One region of the Bradyrhizobium sp. 62B genome, then DNA from elsewhere that is predicted to be linked to it. Evidence: riboswitches for the same ligand, from Rfam matches in the RefSeq annotation. Region 1 holds a riboswitch; each other region holds the start of a gene.
What was found. A riboswitch is a leader RNA that binds a small molecule or an ion and turns the genes downstream of it on or off. The one in region 1 is predicted to bind cobalamin.
Positions count from the first base shown of each region.

Region 2: another riboswitch for cobalamin. It lies ahead of ML401_RS16155 (TonB-dependent receptor); the one in region 1 lies ahead of ML401_RS12745 (TonB-dependent siderophore receptor).
Region 3: another riboswitch for cobalamin. It lies ahead of ML401_RS13975 (TonB-dependent siderophore receptor); the one in region 1 lies ahead of ML401_RS12745 (TonB-dependent siderophore receptor).

Region 1 is NZ_CP092841.2:2,732,582-2,737,631, reverse strand. Features, by position in the region: gene ML401_RS12750 (PepSY domain-containing protein) at 1-172, opposite strand, end outside; gene ML401_RS12745 (TonB-dependent siderophore receptor) at 185-2,548, opposite strand; cobalamin riboswitch at 2,663-2,865, opposite strand; gene ML401_RS12740 (histidine phosphatase family protein) at 2,938-3,510, shown strand; gene cobT (nicotinate-nucleotide--dimethylbenzimidazole phosphoribosyltransferase) at 3,503-4,555, opposite strand; gene cobF (precorrin-6A synthase (deacetylating)) at 4,566-5,050, opposite strand, start outside.
Region 2 is NZ_CP092841.2:3,448,766-3,453,815, reverse strand. Features, by position in the region: gene ML401_RS16160 (hypothetical protein) at 1-237, opposite strand, end outside; gene ML401_RS16155 (TonB-dependent receptor) at 311-2,548, opposite strand; cobalamin riboswitch at 2,662-2,876, opposite strand; gene ML401_RS16150 (hypothetical protein) at 2,924-3,181, opposite strand; gene ML401_RS16145 (fumarylacetoacetate hydrolase family protein) at 3,264-4,112, opposite strand; gene ML401_RS16140 (hypothetical protein) at 4,218-4,427, opposite strand; gene ML401_RS16135 (hypothetical protein) at 4,580-4,771, opposite strand; gene ML401_RS16130 (adenylate/guanylate cyclase domain-containing protein) at 4,877-5,050, opposite strand, start outside.
Region 3 is NZ_CP092841.2:3,003,073-3,008,122, reverse strand. Features, by position in the region: gene ML401_RS13980 (PepSY domain-containing protein) at 1-828, opposite strand, end outside; gene ML401_RS13975 (TonB-dependent siderophore receptor) at 831-3,101, opposite strand; cobalamin riboswitch at 3,208-3,403, opposite strand; gene ML401_RS13970 (CoA-transferase) at 3,609-4,355, opposite strand; gene ML401_RS13965 (CoA transferase subunit A) at 4,352-5,050, opposite strand, start outside.

The DNA of each region.
Region 1 (5,050 bases):
CGATCCGCGCATCCGTCCGGTCCAGCGGCGCAAGGCCGGCAAAGCGCTCCGCTTCCGTCAGCGACGGAAACGGAACGAAGTGCATCACGATTCCCGTCGCGAACCACATCGCGAACAGCAGGCAGAACGCGATCCCGAGCCAGCGATGCAGCAGGACGATCGCGGCCATCATGCGGTCAGCGCCCTACCATTTGAACGCCGCCGAGAGTTCATAGGTGCGCGGCGCACCGAGCAGGATCTGATCGGGATAGAACGGATCGCCCCAGATCGCGTAGCGCTTGTCGGTGATGTTGCGGACGCGGAAGGTCAGGCGGGCCTGGTCGACCGCACCAAACACGGTCTTGGGAATGTCGACGAAGGCGTAGACGTCCGCGACGGTGTAGGCCTTCATCGTCACCGTGTTGGCGTCGGTGTTGTAGCGGTCGCCGACATGGCGGCCGGTGATTCCGAGCTCCACCGGCCAGGGCGTGAAGAACCGATACGATGCGCCGGCATTGGCGACGATGCGCGGTACGTTCGGCGGCGTGTTGCCGGAAAACGATCCGCCGACGAAATTGTAATCGGCATAGCGCGCATCGACATAGGCAATGTTGCCCCACAGCCGCAACGGATCGATCGGACGCACCGAGGCGGCAAGCTCCACGCCCTTGGATTCCTGCCGCCCCGCGATGTTGAGCGCCTGCCCGCCGGCCGCGGCATAGACGTTCTTGCGCAGGATGTCGTAGGCCGAGAACGACCATTCCGCCCTGTTGTCCCAGAACAGGTGCTTGACGCCGGTCTCGTAGGTGCGCGCGGTGGTGAGATCGAGCGGCTGGGTCGGTGACAGCAAAAAGATGTTGTTGGCCGAGACGTCTGCGCCGGTGGCGTATTGACTGAAGAAGGTCAGGCCCGGCACGGCCTCCCAAGTGTAGCCGATGCGTCCCGTCACCGGCGCCCAGTCCTTGGTGTAAGGGAAACCCGCGTTCACAACCCCTACCGCGTCGGTCGAATTGCGGTCGAGCCCGATATGCTCGACGCGCAGGCCGCCGATCAGCGAGAACGTCCGCGTCAGCTTCAGCCGGTCCTCGAACGACAGCGCCTCGTTGTCGATCCGGGCGGTCTGCTGCTTGGTCGTAAGCGTGCCGTAGAAGCCGCGGTTGGGATCGACGAGGGACACGGAATCGCCGGGGAAATTGGCGGCGCCCGGCCTGACGAAATAGAGATAGCTCGAGGACAACGTCGTGACCAACCGGTTGCCGAAACCGGCGATGTCTGTGTCCCAGATCAGGTCTGTGACATTGCCGACGAGACGCTGGCTATGGGCGACGTAAAAGCGCTCGCGATCGACCAGGTTCGTTCCGGAATTGAACGCCTCAACCTCATTGTTGAACCACGTGCGCTCGGCGCCGTAGCCATAGGCTTGGCTCTTCAGCATGAGGTCAGGCGCCAGCTTCAGCTCGAAGCCACCGCGGAGCCACACTTCCTGCGCCACGTTGCGATTGTCGAGAACGTTGTAATTGGTGTTGAAGGTGCGGTCGTCGATGGTGACGGCGCCGAGGTTGGTCTTGTTGTAGTTCGAGACGTAATTGCCGGACACGATCCCGCTCGTCGCATGCGCGCCGCTGAAGGCGACCGGCACCAGCGGCGCGCCCCAATAGGCCTTGCCGCGATCCTCGCGATATTCGATCGCGCCCCAGACCTTGAGGCTGTCGGAGATGCGGTAGTTGAGCTGACCCGACACATCCAGCATCTTGGTATTGGTGTCGTCGACAAAACCGTTGAGCGAGGAACGGCTGATGTCGAAGCGGTAGTCGAGGCCTTGCACGTTGGTGCTGCCGCCCGAGCCGTAATGCGCGCGGAACGAGTTCAGCGAATCCCAGGCGAAGTCAGCCTCGTTCCGGATCGGTCCCGTATGCGGCTGCTTGGTGACGAAATTGATCGCACCGCCGGCAGCGCCCTCGCCTGACATCAGCGAGGCCGGACCCTTGAGGAATTCGACGGCTTCCAGATTGGCGGTGTCCATGATCCGCGAGGTCATGTTCTGCGGGCCGATCTTGATGCCGTTGTAGAGCGTGTTGATCTGGCTGTTGGTGAAGCCGCGCATCGAGAAACCTGCCGGCTCCCCCGGCGCATCCCCGGAGGTGACGCCGACCGCGCCCTGCGCGACCTCGGACACGGTGCGATAGCCCTGCTCGCGCATGGTCTCGGCCGAGATCACCTCGACGGTCGCCGGCGTCTCGCGCACCGTCAGGCCGAGCCGCGAGGCGCTTTCGGCCACCGCATTGCTGTTGAGCGGTGTCGCCGCCTGCGTCTGTACGGCATCGCCCGGCACCGCAGGCTTTGGCGCTGCCGTCACAGCGGATCTGCGCGACGACGCGCGGCGGGCGCTTTGCCCCTCCCGGCTAGCAGGCTTCGCCTGCTTGCGGGATTGGGCCGGCGAGATTTCGACCGCCGGCAGCCGTTCGCGAGCCTGCTGCGCCATCGCGGCGGGCAGATCGGCCACTGCCAACGTGAGCGCTGCGGAGGCGATCAGGAAGCGGCGCGGTCGTAGGATGCGGATGGAAGACACGGCACAAAACCTCGGTATGACGTCAGTGGCACGTCACAGCGAACGAGGTCTCACCTTGGGCCTTGCAGCCGTCCGATGAAGCCGAATGTCTGTACTCCCCGACCGACATCTTCGCGTGTGACCACGGCTGACGGCAGGTCTCCTGGCTCGCGGGTCAGTACCTTGCGTCGCCTTCCCGGGACCGAGATGCCCAGTGGCTCGTGATGCAAGATTCGCCGCTTACAGTTGCGGGGGCAGCCACGGCATTGGGGACAATTTCCCCGCACCGCATTCCCTTTTCATCCCCTCTCGGGGAAACCGTCGCGAGCATCTAGGATTACCATCGCGACGGAGTCAATGTATCCCATGCGCTGTTATTGCCACAGCGACCAACTTCCTTGGAGATGAGCATGGAAGGCGAGACCTTCCTCTGGCTGATCCGGCATGCGCCGGTCGACGGCATCAAAGGCACCATCCACGCCGCCGACGCACCGGCCGACCTCGGCGATCGCGCGCAATTGGAGGCGCTGCAGCGCCATCTGCCGCGGAATGCCGCAAGCTATGCCAGCCCGTCGCGGCGTACGGTCGAGACGGCGCGCGCGCTGGGGCTCGAACCGGAGCTGGTCAGCGAATTCCGCGAGCAGGATTTCGGCGACTGGACCGGCCATCGGCACGACGAACTCGCTGCCACCGGCGGCGAGACTTACGCCCAGTTCTGGAATGATCCGGCAGGCGGGCGGCCACCGGGCGGCGAAAGCTTTGCGGATCAGGTCGCGCGTGTCCGGCTGGGCCTGTCGCGGATCGGAGCCGGACCGGCCACGCTCGTCGTGCATTCCGGCACCATCCGCGCAGCGCTCTGCATCGCGCTGGATCTCACGCCGCAGGCCGCCTTGCGCTTCGTGATCGATCCGCTGTCGCTGACCCGGATCGATCGCCTCGCGACCGGATGGCGCGTCGTCTCGGTCAATCAGCGGGTCAGCTAGGCCTGTCCGGCACATTGGCTTCGGCAAAGGTCGCCATGCCGTTGTGGAGTGCGCAGGCGCTGCGCACCAAGGGCAGCGCGATGGCGGCGCCCGATCCCTCGCCGAGCCTGAGATCGAGGCTGATCAGCGGCTGCACGTTCAGCGCGCGCAGCACCAGCCGGTGCCCCTGCTCGGCCGATTGATGCGACGGCAGCAGGAACGGCTGGCACAACGGGTTCAGCCGCACTGTTGCGAGCGCTGCGACCGACACGATGAAGCCGTCGATCAATACGGGAATGCGGCGCTGCGCGGCCGCGATGATCGCGCCCGAGATCGCCGCGATTTCGAGACCGCCGACGGCGCACAGGATTTTTTCGGGCGAAACGCCGGCAACGCCATGATGCGCGATCGCCGCGTCGATCACCCGCGCCTTGTGCGCCCGGCCAGCGGCATCGACGCCGGTCCCGCTGCCTGCGATCTCCTCGGCGCTGATGCCGAGCAGGCTCGCGGCAATCGCTGCCGATGTGGTGGTGTTGCCGATCCCCATCTCGCCGAAGATCAGGAGATCAGGCGGGTTGGCCGCCGCACGCGCGACCGCGCGCTGGCCGGCCTCGAAGGCGAACGCCAGTTCCGCAGGTGTGAGCGCGGCTTCGACGCTGAAATCGCGCGTGCCATAGCGCGGCTTGTCGGTGACGATTCCCGTCATCTCCTCCTGCGCAAGCGTGCCGGCGTCGACCACTTCCAGGCTGCAGCCAAGCTCGCGCGCCAGCACCGAGATCGCGGCACCGCCCGCGGCAAAATTCGCCATCATCGCGATGGTCACCGCTTGCGGATAGGCCGACACGCCCTGGGCGACGATGCCGTGGTCGCCGGCGAAGACGACGATCGGCACGCGCGCCGCGCGCGGCTGCTCGGTGGCCTGCAAGCCCGCGAGCTCGATCGCGAGCTGCTCGAGCCGGCCGAGCGCACCGGTCGGCTTCGTCAGTTGCGCCTGACGCGCGATCGCCGCGTCGCGATGGACCGCGGAGATTTCGGGGCATTTCTGGGTGACCCAGTCGGGGAGCATGCTGCCTCGCTTAACGCGTACGCTTGAGAATGTAGCTGTCCATGATCCAGCCGTGGCGCGCGCGCGCCTCCTGCCGCACGGCCACGATGCGCGGGCCGGCCTCGGCGAGCGCGCCGGATAGGATGATCTGATCTTGCATGCCGAGATAGGCGCCCCAGTAAATGTGGAGGCTATCAGGATCGATCGACTGGAACGCCGTGCCGCCGTCGAGCATCACCACCACGGTGTCGACGCCTTGCGGCCAGCCGCCTTCGCGCAGGCGCCGTCCCGTCGTGACCAGAAATGGCTCGCCGATGTCGTTGAGCGGCAGCGCATGGGCCGCGCACAGCGCCTGGATCGAGGTGATGCCGGGCACCACTTCGATTTTAGGCAAGGGATCGAGCCGCCGCGCAATGCGCAGCGAGGAATCATACAGCGAGGGATCGCCCCAGATCAGCAGCGCAACCTTGCCCTCACCCTTGAGATGATCTGCGACCGCATGCTGCCAGGTCGCGG
Region 2 (5,050 bases), 720 kb from region 1:
GCCGATGGTCTGGTTCACCAGCCAGGCGCCGGTGACGACGAGCAGCGCCTGGCGCAGCGGCAGCATCGCCGCCGCAACGACGGCGAAGGCCGCAAACGGCGTGACGCAGGCGAAACCGAAGCTTGCGAGCGCGCATGATGCCGTCAGCAGCGCAAAGCAGAACATCGGCGCAAGGCGCGGCGCGACCGGGTGAAGGCGGAAGCCGTCGCCGTGAGACGGCAGGATGCTGAAGGCCATGGATGATCTCCTTGTTGAGGAATACCAGTTCATCTGAGGGTGAGCGACAGCCGTAGCGAGGTGTAAGCCTTGATCAGAACGTCGCGCCGGCCTTGAGCAGATAGGAGCGGCCGGGCAGCGGATAGGCGCTGAAGCGGCCGTCGGTGAAAGTGCTGGCGATGGCGTAGTCGTAGTAGAGCGCGTTCAGCACGTTGTTGACGCTGAGCGACCAAAAGTAGCGCTCAACCTGGCCGCTGAGCTTGAGATCGATCGTGCCGTTGGCCGGAATCGGCTTCTGCGTGCCCGCCTGGTCGTTGTCCATGCGCCGCTCGCTCCAGAACCGCGCGGTGGCATCGAGCACCAGATAGTTCTGCCAGATGTTCCAGGTGACGCCGGCGCTTGCCGTATAGCGCGACACCAGCGGCACGTCGTTGCCGGCCCAGACGCCTTCGCGGAAGACCGCGCGGGTATAGGCCATGCCGGAGCGCAGCAGCAGGGCGTCGTTGACGCGATAGGACAGGCTGGTCTCCGAGCCGTAGCGGCGGGTCGGATCGAGATTGGTGTTGTAGAACAGGACCGGGTTGAAATGGACCTCGTTGGTGAGGTCCATCAGATAGAGGCTGCTCTGCAGCTGAAGTCCGCCGCCCTTGATGCGCAGGCCGCCCTCGATGTCCTGCGAGGTCTGGGTCTTGAGCTGGAACGTTTGCGGGATGGCCGCGAAGGTCAGGGGATCGAAGGACGGCCCCGAGGACAGCCGCTCGTCGACGTCAGGCGTGCGGAAGGCGCGCGCGGCGCGGCCGAACAGCGAGACCACGTCATTGAGGCGATGCTCGGCTCCCAGATGCAGCGCATATTGGGTCTCCTCGCTGGTCAGCGGCGACGCGCCGATGTCGGCGTTGAACGGCGCCGCCGCGTCGAAATTGTCGCGTGCCGCAAGCCTGACGTTCTGCACCCGCGCCCCGTAGGAGATGTCGGTCGTGGGCGCGACTCCCAATGTGTGCTGGAAATAACCGGCGACCGTCTGCTGCCTGAGGTCGTAATTGTGCCAGGCGGCGAGCCCCTGCCCGGCGCCGCGGTCCTGCCGGAAGCTCGCATCGTAGTAGTCGATGCCAGTCAGGAGCTGCGACGGCATGCCGAGCAGCAGGCTCTTCACGCTGAGCCGCGGCGTGATCGACCACGTCGTCAGGTTGGAATCGACATAAGTCGAGGTGAAGAAGGCAGGAACCGGCGCCGGGCTGGAGAAGAACGCGCTCTGCTGCTTCTTGTCGCGCACACCGCCGTCGACGATGAGATCGACGCCGTTGACCAGGGTCTTGGTGAAGCCGGCTGTCGCGCTAATGCCCTGCTGGTTGGCGTAGTTGAACGGCGTGCTGGTGCCTCGGCGGCTGGTCTTGAGCTCGTCGAGGCCGATGGAGGGATCGACGGTGCGGCCGCCCGGCAGGCGCAGCTCCTGATTGTCGCCGGTGACCGTGAGAAACGCCGTCAGGCCCGGCGTCGTGTAATTGAGATTGCCGACGCCATTCTGCTGGGAATAGCGATTGTTGTCGCGATAGCCGTCGGTGCTGACGGCATTGCCGTAGAACGAGGTCGACCACGGCCCGGAATTGAGCGAGGTCGAGACATTGCCGAGCCTGGTGTTGAACGAGCCGAAGGCGGCCTCGATGCGCGCGGTCACGGGCGGTCCGCCGCTTCCGGTCTTGGTGACGATGTTGATCACGCCGCCGACCGCGTTGTCGCCGTAGAGCACCGCGCCGGAGTTGCCGCGCGTGATCTCGATACGCTCGATGGAATTGAGCGGGATGGTGGAGAGGTCCACCTGCGCCATGTCGACATCATTGAGCCGCCGGCCGTTGACCAGCACCAGCGTGTTGGCGGTGGCAAAGGCGCCGAAGCCACGCAGGTCCACGCTGGTCTTGGCGCCGATCTGGCCGCCATAGAACGTCGTGATCTGGGCTCCCGGAGTCTGCGTGGCGATGATCTCGGCAAGCGTCTGCGACGGCGCATGCGCGATATCCGCGGCCGTGATGACGGTCGTGGCGGCTCCGACGATGCCGCCGTCACCCGCGACAGCCTCGGAGCCCGGGCCGGATGAGCCGGTGCCATTGCCTGCCGGCGCGACATTCGCGGCTCGCCGCGGCCTCGTCGTCTCGCCCTCACCGATCGCCCTGGCCCGCGTGCGGTTCTGATCGTCGGGCTTGCTCACCTCGACCGGCGGCAACTGCTCGGCGACAGCATGCTGGGCGAAGGCGGCGGAGAGACCGAGCGAATGGAGCGAGACGGATGCGAACAGGCCTACGCTGAGGCGCCGGGCAGCAGAAGCGAGACGGGACAATGTTGTAACCTCGGTATGACGTCGGTGGCACGTCACAGCGAACGAGGTTTCACGGCAGAGCGATGGGCTGCTCCGGTGAAGCCAATGTCTGTACTCCCCGACCGACATCCTCGCGTGTGACCACGGCTGACGGCAGGTCTCCTGGCTCGCGGGTCGTTACCTTGCGTCGCCTTCCCAGGACCGAGATTCCCAGTGGCACAGGACGAAAGATTCACCGCTTACAGTTGCGGGGGCAGCCGTGGCGTTGAGACAAATCCCGGCGTTGGGACGTCCCGCACCACATTCCCTTTTGATCTCCATGAGGAGAACCGTCACGATCATCTACGTGCCGTTCCGCCGGAGAGTCAATCGGCCAGTCGGTGTAGCAACTGCGGCTCAAGTCCGCCCTCGCAAACGCTGGGCCTGGGCCCAGGCGGCAGCGACATCGCGAGGCGGAACATCGACGCGCTTGATCGGGGTCAATTCGCCGGAGGCCGAGACGATCGCAGTCTCCTCGCGGCGGCAGCGCGTGCAGACAAAGCGAACCTCATGCGGCGACGCCGACCAGCTCGACCGCTTCACATTGGCCGCCATCGGCCAGGCGTCGCAATGCGAGCACGACACCAGAAATCGGCCGGGATCGAGCATACCCATTCCATCGGACTCCGCGTCCTGCCCTCGTCTTCAATGGCTAACCCATGTGAATCGTTCCGGTGCCCCAGCACCGTCGGTTCCGTCAGGCCTCGTCGGCGACGGCATTGCGCAGCAGGCCGACCTTGTCGATCTCGACCTCGACGACATCGCCCGCCTTCATCCAGAGCGGCGGGGTGCGCCGCGAGCCGACGCCGCCCGGCGTGCCGGTGGCGATGACGTCGCCGGGCTCGAGCCGGGTAAACTGCGAGCAATATTCGATCTGGCGCGGGATATCGAAGATCATCTGATCGATGGTGGTGTCCTGCACCACCTCGCCGTTGAGCCGGGTCTGCAGCCGCAGCGGCCCGACCTCTCCGACCTCGTCGGGCGTCACCAGGAACGGGCCGAAGGCGCCGGTGGCGGGAAAGTTCTTGCCCGGCGTGAACTGATGGGTATGGCGCTGGTAGTCGCGGACGCTGCCCTCGTTGTAGCAGGCATAGCCGGCCACATGGCCGAACGCCTCGGCGCGGGGGATGTAGCGGCCGGCCTTGCCGATCACGACGGCGAGCTCGCCCTCGAAGTCGAGCTGGGTCGAGACCTTCGGGCGGATGATGTCGGTGAGATGCCCGGTCTGGCTGTTGGCGAAGCGGCCGAACACGGTGGGATTGTCGACCTCGGTACGCCCGGTCTCCTTGCGGTGGTTCTCATAGTTGAGCCCGATGCAGAGGATCTTGTCGGGGTTCGGGATCACAGGCAGGAAGGCGATGCTGGCCAGCGGATGGCGCTTCGCCCGGGCTGCCGCGGCGGCGACCTCGGACAGAACGCCCGCGGCGATCGCCGATTTGAGATCGGGATAGCGATCGCCCAGCACCGCGCCGAGATCGGCCACGGCGTCGCCGTCCACCAGACCCCATGACGCCACGTTGTTGATTTCAAAGCTTGCGAATTTCATCCGATGTCCCCCTGCTCCAACCGACCCTATCAGGTCGAGATGGCGGGGACGATGGCGGCCGGGGATGGCGCGGTTGCGATCCCTGCAAGGCAGCAGGCGATGCGCTCAGCGCGCGCCCTTGAGGCTGCAGGAGGTCGTGCAGGTGACGGTTGTGCCGCGATCGCATGATTTGCAGGCATTGACGCACTGGTTCATGTCGCGGGGGTTGTAGCTGTAGTTCCGCAAGGGACAGACCGGCGTCGAGCCGGTGATGTCCTGCTCCTGGTCGCAGGCCGCCGTCATGAGCGCGATGATGATCACGGCAACGAGGCGCATGGGATTGCCCTGTGAGGCATGGCAAAACGACGTTCACGGCGCACGCTGCATTGCAGCGAACCCCGGCCTTCCCAACACGGGCACAGCCGATCAGCGACGCCCGCATGCCATCAGGATGCGCGCCAAACGTTAAGAACGGATTGCAGCCGGCCTCAGGCCGCCGCCTGAGTTTCCGCCGCCTTGGTCGCGATCGCCTGCCGCATGTCCAGCGCCAGCTGACGGTACTGCTCCGAAAGCTTCAGATAGAACTCGCGCTTGGTGCTGTCGGTGGCGAGCTTGGCGATCAGCTCGCATTCGGCGGTGAGCGTCTCGAACCGTTCCAGCCTGTCCTGAAGTTCTGGCATCGGCGTGTCCCCATCAAACGCCACAAGGACACCCAACCTAAGCCCGGGAAATAGGTCACGGCGAACATCGTTATCCCGTAGAAATAATTTTTCCGGTGCGGCAGGCTATTTGCTGTCGAGGCGCCAGGCGCCGTCCCATCCCTGGTCCGGCGGGCTCGCCTCGAACTGCGCGATGCGGCCGAGCATCGTGCGCGAGGGGCCGTCGCCGGGGACGGCTTCGAGCGCCGCGCCAAAGGCCGCGCGCGCCGCATCGAAGCGCCGGGCGCGATAGGCGGCGAG
Region 3 (5,050 bases), 270 kb from region 1:
GAACATCCAGGTCAGCACGAAGGCGCCCGCGATCAGTCCAGTGACGTGGTGCCAAGCCATCCAGCCGCGGTACGGGGAGATCCCGCCGCTCGTGTACCGCCGCTTCAGCCGCAGGCGCAGGATGCCGATCCAGATGCCGGTGACGCCGACGATGAGGCAGATGCCGGAGATCCAGAGCACCACCAGCCGCCACAACGGCCCATCCTTGCGCAAAACGGTCGGATAGATCCAATGCGGAATGGAGCCGAGCCAGTTCCAGACGCGCTCGGTGTGGTTGGTATCGAGCACGATCTCGCCGGAGCGCGAGGAAACATAGAGCTTGGTGCCGGCGTTATCGCCGAGCCCGATAAGGTAGAGCGGTCGCAACGGATCGTAACGGGCGGTGACGCTCCATTGATCGCGATCGACGATGTCTTCCAGTTGCGGCGATTTGCTCGCGGGATGATGTTGCGCGACCGCAAGAGCTTCCCGTTCGGAGACCCCGGTCACGACGCGGCCATCGGCCGCGGAGATCGCCTGCCGCTGACCGTCCCAGCCAATCATCCGATACACCGGCTCGTCGGCCAGCATGGCGAGCCGGAGATCGCGCGGGTAGCGCGTCGCGCCTGCGACCCTCATCGCATCGTCCGGCGATAGCTTCACCTTCTCCCATTGAATGTCGGGAAGCGCTGCCAGCCTTTCCTTGTCGGCAAGACCGGGAAACGCGACATACATCATCACCACGCCTGACATGAACCACATGGCGAAGAACAGGCAGGTGACGATGCCGAGCCAGCGGTGGCCGATATACAGCCACCGCCGGAGCGTGCGTTTCAGGGTGCGTGACACGCTCAGAACTTCACGTTGACGGCGAGTTGGGCCGTGCGAGGCATTCCGAGCAGCCACTGCGTGGTGCCGCCGGACGTCGTGTAAATCTCATCGAAGAGATGGTAGACGCGGAACGACACGGTGGTGTTGAGATCGGGCTTCCACTGCGCGCCGGCATTGACGATGTTGTAGGCCGGGCGCGTCATCGTGTTGGCATTGTCCGCGTAGGTCTTGCCGACGATCTGCACGCCCGCATTGGCCGACCAGTTGGGTGCAAAGGCCCAGGTCGCCCAGATGTTGGAAACGGTCTGCGGTACGTTGACCGGCACGTTGCCGGCATAGTTCACGGCTGCGCCACCAACCGATTGCACGAAGTCGTCGTACTTCGCGCGCAGGAAGGCGGTGTTTGCATCTATTCGCCAGCCATAGTCGAGCAGGAATCCGACTGATGCTTCGATCCCACGCGATGATTGCTGGCCGACCTGGACGGTGAGCGAAGGAACGTTGGGATCGCGGGCCAGCAGGTTGTTCTTCACGATTTCGTAGCCGGCCAGTGTCCATTCACCCCGGCCGCCCCAGAACGATTGCTTGACGCCGATCTCGATCTGTCTGCCGGTGGCCAGATCGAAATTCTTGTTGGCGGACGACAGCGAGATGATCCCCCCGACCGGATCGACCGCGGTGGAATATTGGCCATAGAAAGCGAGGTCCTTGACGGGCGTATAGACCGCGCCGGCGCGCCAGGTCGTCGAGGAGAACGACTTTTCGAAGCTGTTGGCGGGCGTGACATAGTCGGTGCGCGTGACCGTCGGCTCATCCTGGCGGATGCCGGCAATCAGGGACAATTGCTCGGTGACCGACAGCCGGTTCTCGGCGAACAGCGCGTATTGGTTGGTTACGCTGCCGAAACTGGGGACCGTGGCGTTCGGACTGTTGAACACGCCTGGAACGAAGCTGTAGGGGTTGACGGACGACGAGCCGCCATAGGGCGAGTTGTTGGTATGGGTAAAGTTGATGCTGTTGACGTCAAAGCCTGCCAGGAACTCGTTGGCCATGCCGAAGACATGCCCACGAAACTTCGCATCCATGCGATTGCCGACCTGCTGCTGGTCGTGAAAAATCTCGATATAGCTGCTTCGATTGATCAGGCCGGTGCCGGGATTGTAAGCGTAGCTTTCGACGTCCTTCCAGTGCCTCTTGGAGTTCAGGTAGTAGAGCGTGTTCTGGATCGAGATGCCATCAGCGACCTGCCATTCCGTCTTCGCCTGGCTCCAGCTATCCTGGTATCGGATGTGGCTGTCGCTGACGTTGTAGTTCTTGAACCGAAGAGATTCATTGAGCATGCCGTTGATCAGCGGCGTGCCGAAGTAACGTGAGGGGTTGCGGTCGCCATAGTCCGTGGACAGTGTCCAGGTGACGTCTTCGTTCTGCCTGATCTGGACCACGGCATGGAGCGCGACATTCGAAGTCTTGTCACGATCAACCCAGCCGTCCGACATGTTGCCGGTGGCGGTGATGCGATAGGCGACGTCCCTGCTCACTGGACCTCCGCTATCCACGGCAATTCGCCGCGTCATGTTGCTGTCCAGCGACATCTCGGCCTGGTTGCGAGGGACCCACGATGGCAGTTTCGAGACGACGTTGATGGCGCCGCCGACCGCACCCGCGCCGTACATCACCGAAGCAGGGCCGCGCAATACCTCGATGCGCTCGGTCGACCATGTGTCGAACGGAAAGGTCACGGTGCCGGCGCCGATATAAAGCTGGGTGCCGTCATAGAGCGTCATGACAGACCCAAGGCCCGTGAAGCCGCGGGTGTTGAACGAGACGCCGCCGTTGCCTGGTGCCGGGCTTGCAGTGAAGCCGGTGGCGTTCTGCGTCACCGCGTCGAGGATGTTCTGCTGGCCGCGTTCAGAAATGGTCTTGGCCGAGATCACCTCCACGCTGGCCGGCGTCTGCAGTCGCGTCAGGCCTAGTCGGCTGCCGGCCGTGCTAGCGCCGGTGAGGTTGAGCGTCGGTGCGGCGAATACGGGACCCGCTGGGTTGGTCGTCGGAGCCCGCGTTTCGGCGGTAGCTGCGTTTCGCTGCTGGCGTGGGCGCGCGAGGCGCGTGGCATTGCTGCGTCGGGCGCTCCGGGCATTCGGTGGCTTCGCCGACGGCTCCACTACGACAGGATCGAGCGTCTGCGCTGGTCTTGCGGATTGTGCCCAGCCATTGCTCGACACCACGAGGCAGGAAAATGCAACTGAACGGAGCAACGCGCAGCGTGGCGCGAAGATCTTACGGGAGGTCATCAATAGTCTCGCGATAACGTGGCACGTCACCGCGAACGCAGCTTGGCCGCTGCCTCAAGAGGAAGGCAGCTCAACACTCATCAGGACACCCCGCCCAATGTGCTCGCGTGTGACCACGACTGACGGCAGGTCTCCTGGCTCGCGGGTCGTTGCCTGTCGCCGCCTTCCCAGGCCCGCAGGCCCAGTGGCTTTTGACGAAGGCTCGCCGCTTACAGTTGCGGGGGCAGCCACGGCGTTGGGGGACACCCGCACCGTATTCCCTATTGATCTCCCGAAAGAGAACCGTCGCAGGCAACCTAGTTTTAGTTGCAAAGGACTGTCAACTGGCCATCGGGCGAATTGGCATCCACCCGGGGGCGGCGTTTCGCCCCTCGGTCCAAATCAGGTGTGGCCCTTCGCGACATCTGCCGCAATTGCATGAGGACGGCAGTATCGAAGCGAGGCAGATATCGACGAATGTTCATGAGTACGCGCCCTAACCCGACCGCAGAGTGCAGACGCGATCCCCTACCCCGGACCCGGCATGTTGCCCGCGAACTGCGGATAGCATTCGCGCAGCTCCTCGCGGATCCGTCCCCGGATCAAGGCCAGCGTCGCGTCGTCCGGCGACGGCGTCGTGACCTCGCATTGCTCGTTGTCGTAGGCAAAGCCCGTCGTGCCGCGAATGTCGCGCCAACCATAGCCGGGATGCGTGCTCTCGAGGCGAAAGCGCCCCGCCTCCCGGTCGAAGGAGAATAGCGCCGCGTTGGTCAGCAGCGCATGCGGGCCGCCGCGCCGATAGACCGTCTCGTCGGTGACCCCAGGCGCAGACACGAAGTCCACGCGCTCTACCAGGGACCGCAGGCTGTGCTCCTCGCGGAATAGAATGACCCGCGGAACGAGGAAGTACAGATAGGCGGAGCCGAACGAGCCGGGCCACCTAACCGGATTGTTCGGGTAGTCGCCGGTGCCGACGAGATTGACATTGCCCCGGCCGTCGATCTGGCCACCGCCGAGAAAGAAGGCATCCAGGCGCCCCTGCGCGGCGCAATCGAACAGCTCCTCGGCTCCTCCGGTGAAGGAATTGTGCTTGACCGATCCGAGGATCGAGACCTGCACGCGCTCCGCTCCGTCACGCTCGTTGAGCGCACGCAACAGCATCGCACCGGCCGCCGGCATCGGCGAGGATTGACCGACCGCAACATGCCGCACGCCCTTCAGCAGCCGCGAGATCGTATAGATCATCAGCTCGCGGCTGGTGCACGCCTCGCTCATGCCGCGCTCCTCGAACCCCGGATATAGGCCTGGAAACCCTCCGGCGAGCGCGCCGCGCGCGCGTATTTCTCGACTTCCTGTCCATCCCTGGGGTACTCGGCGTAAAGCCCCGTGGGCCATCCGCCGTTCTTCAACTGCGCCACCGCACTCACATAGATTGCAGGCAGGACGCCCGCGGCCATTTTCTCGTCCTCGAGCAGTGACGTCTCGGAGATGCGCTCGACGGTCACAAACGCCTTCTTCGAGGCGTGCGCCAGCAGCATCGTTTCGCGCCGGCGCCCCAGCCGAACGTTGCCGAACCGGTCTGCTTCGGGCGCATGAAACAAGGCAATGTCAGGTTGGATCGCCGAGACCACGACGATCTTCTCGCCGTCATCGAACGGATTCGACGTCACCTTCCAGTCGTCCCGCTTCTTGAGGACGTCACTGCCGATGATGCCGCGGATCGGCATGAACGGCACGCCCTTCTCGGCGGCCGTCAGGCCTGCGAACACCGCGGGACGGGTCGCATCGCGCAGGCGAATGGCCCCGTCGCGGACGGCCCGGCTGAAACAGGGGGCGCCGCCGGCTTCGCCGAGACTGACGGCGCTGGTCTCCAGCGTCGTCACGGCGCCGGCGCCGATCAGCATGTCGACCTGCATGCCGCCGATCGGCGCACACACCACATGCAGACCGCGAACGCCGCGATCGATCAG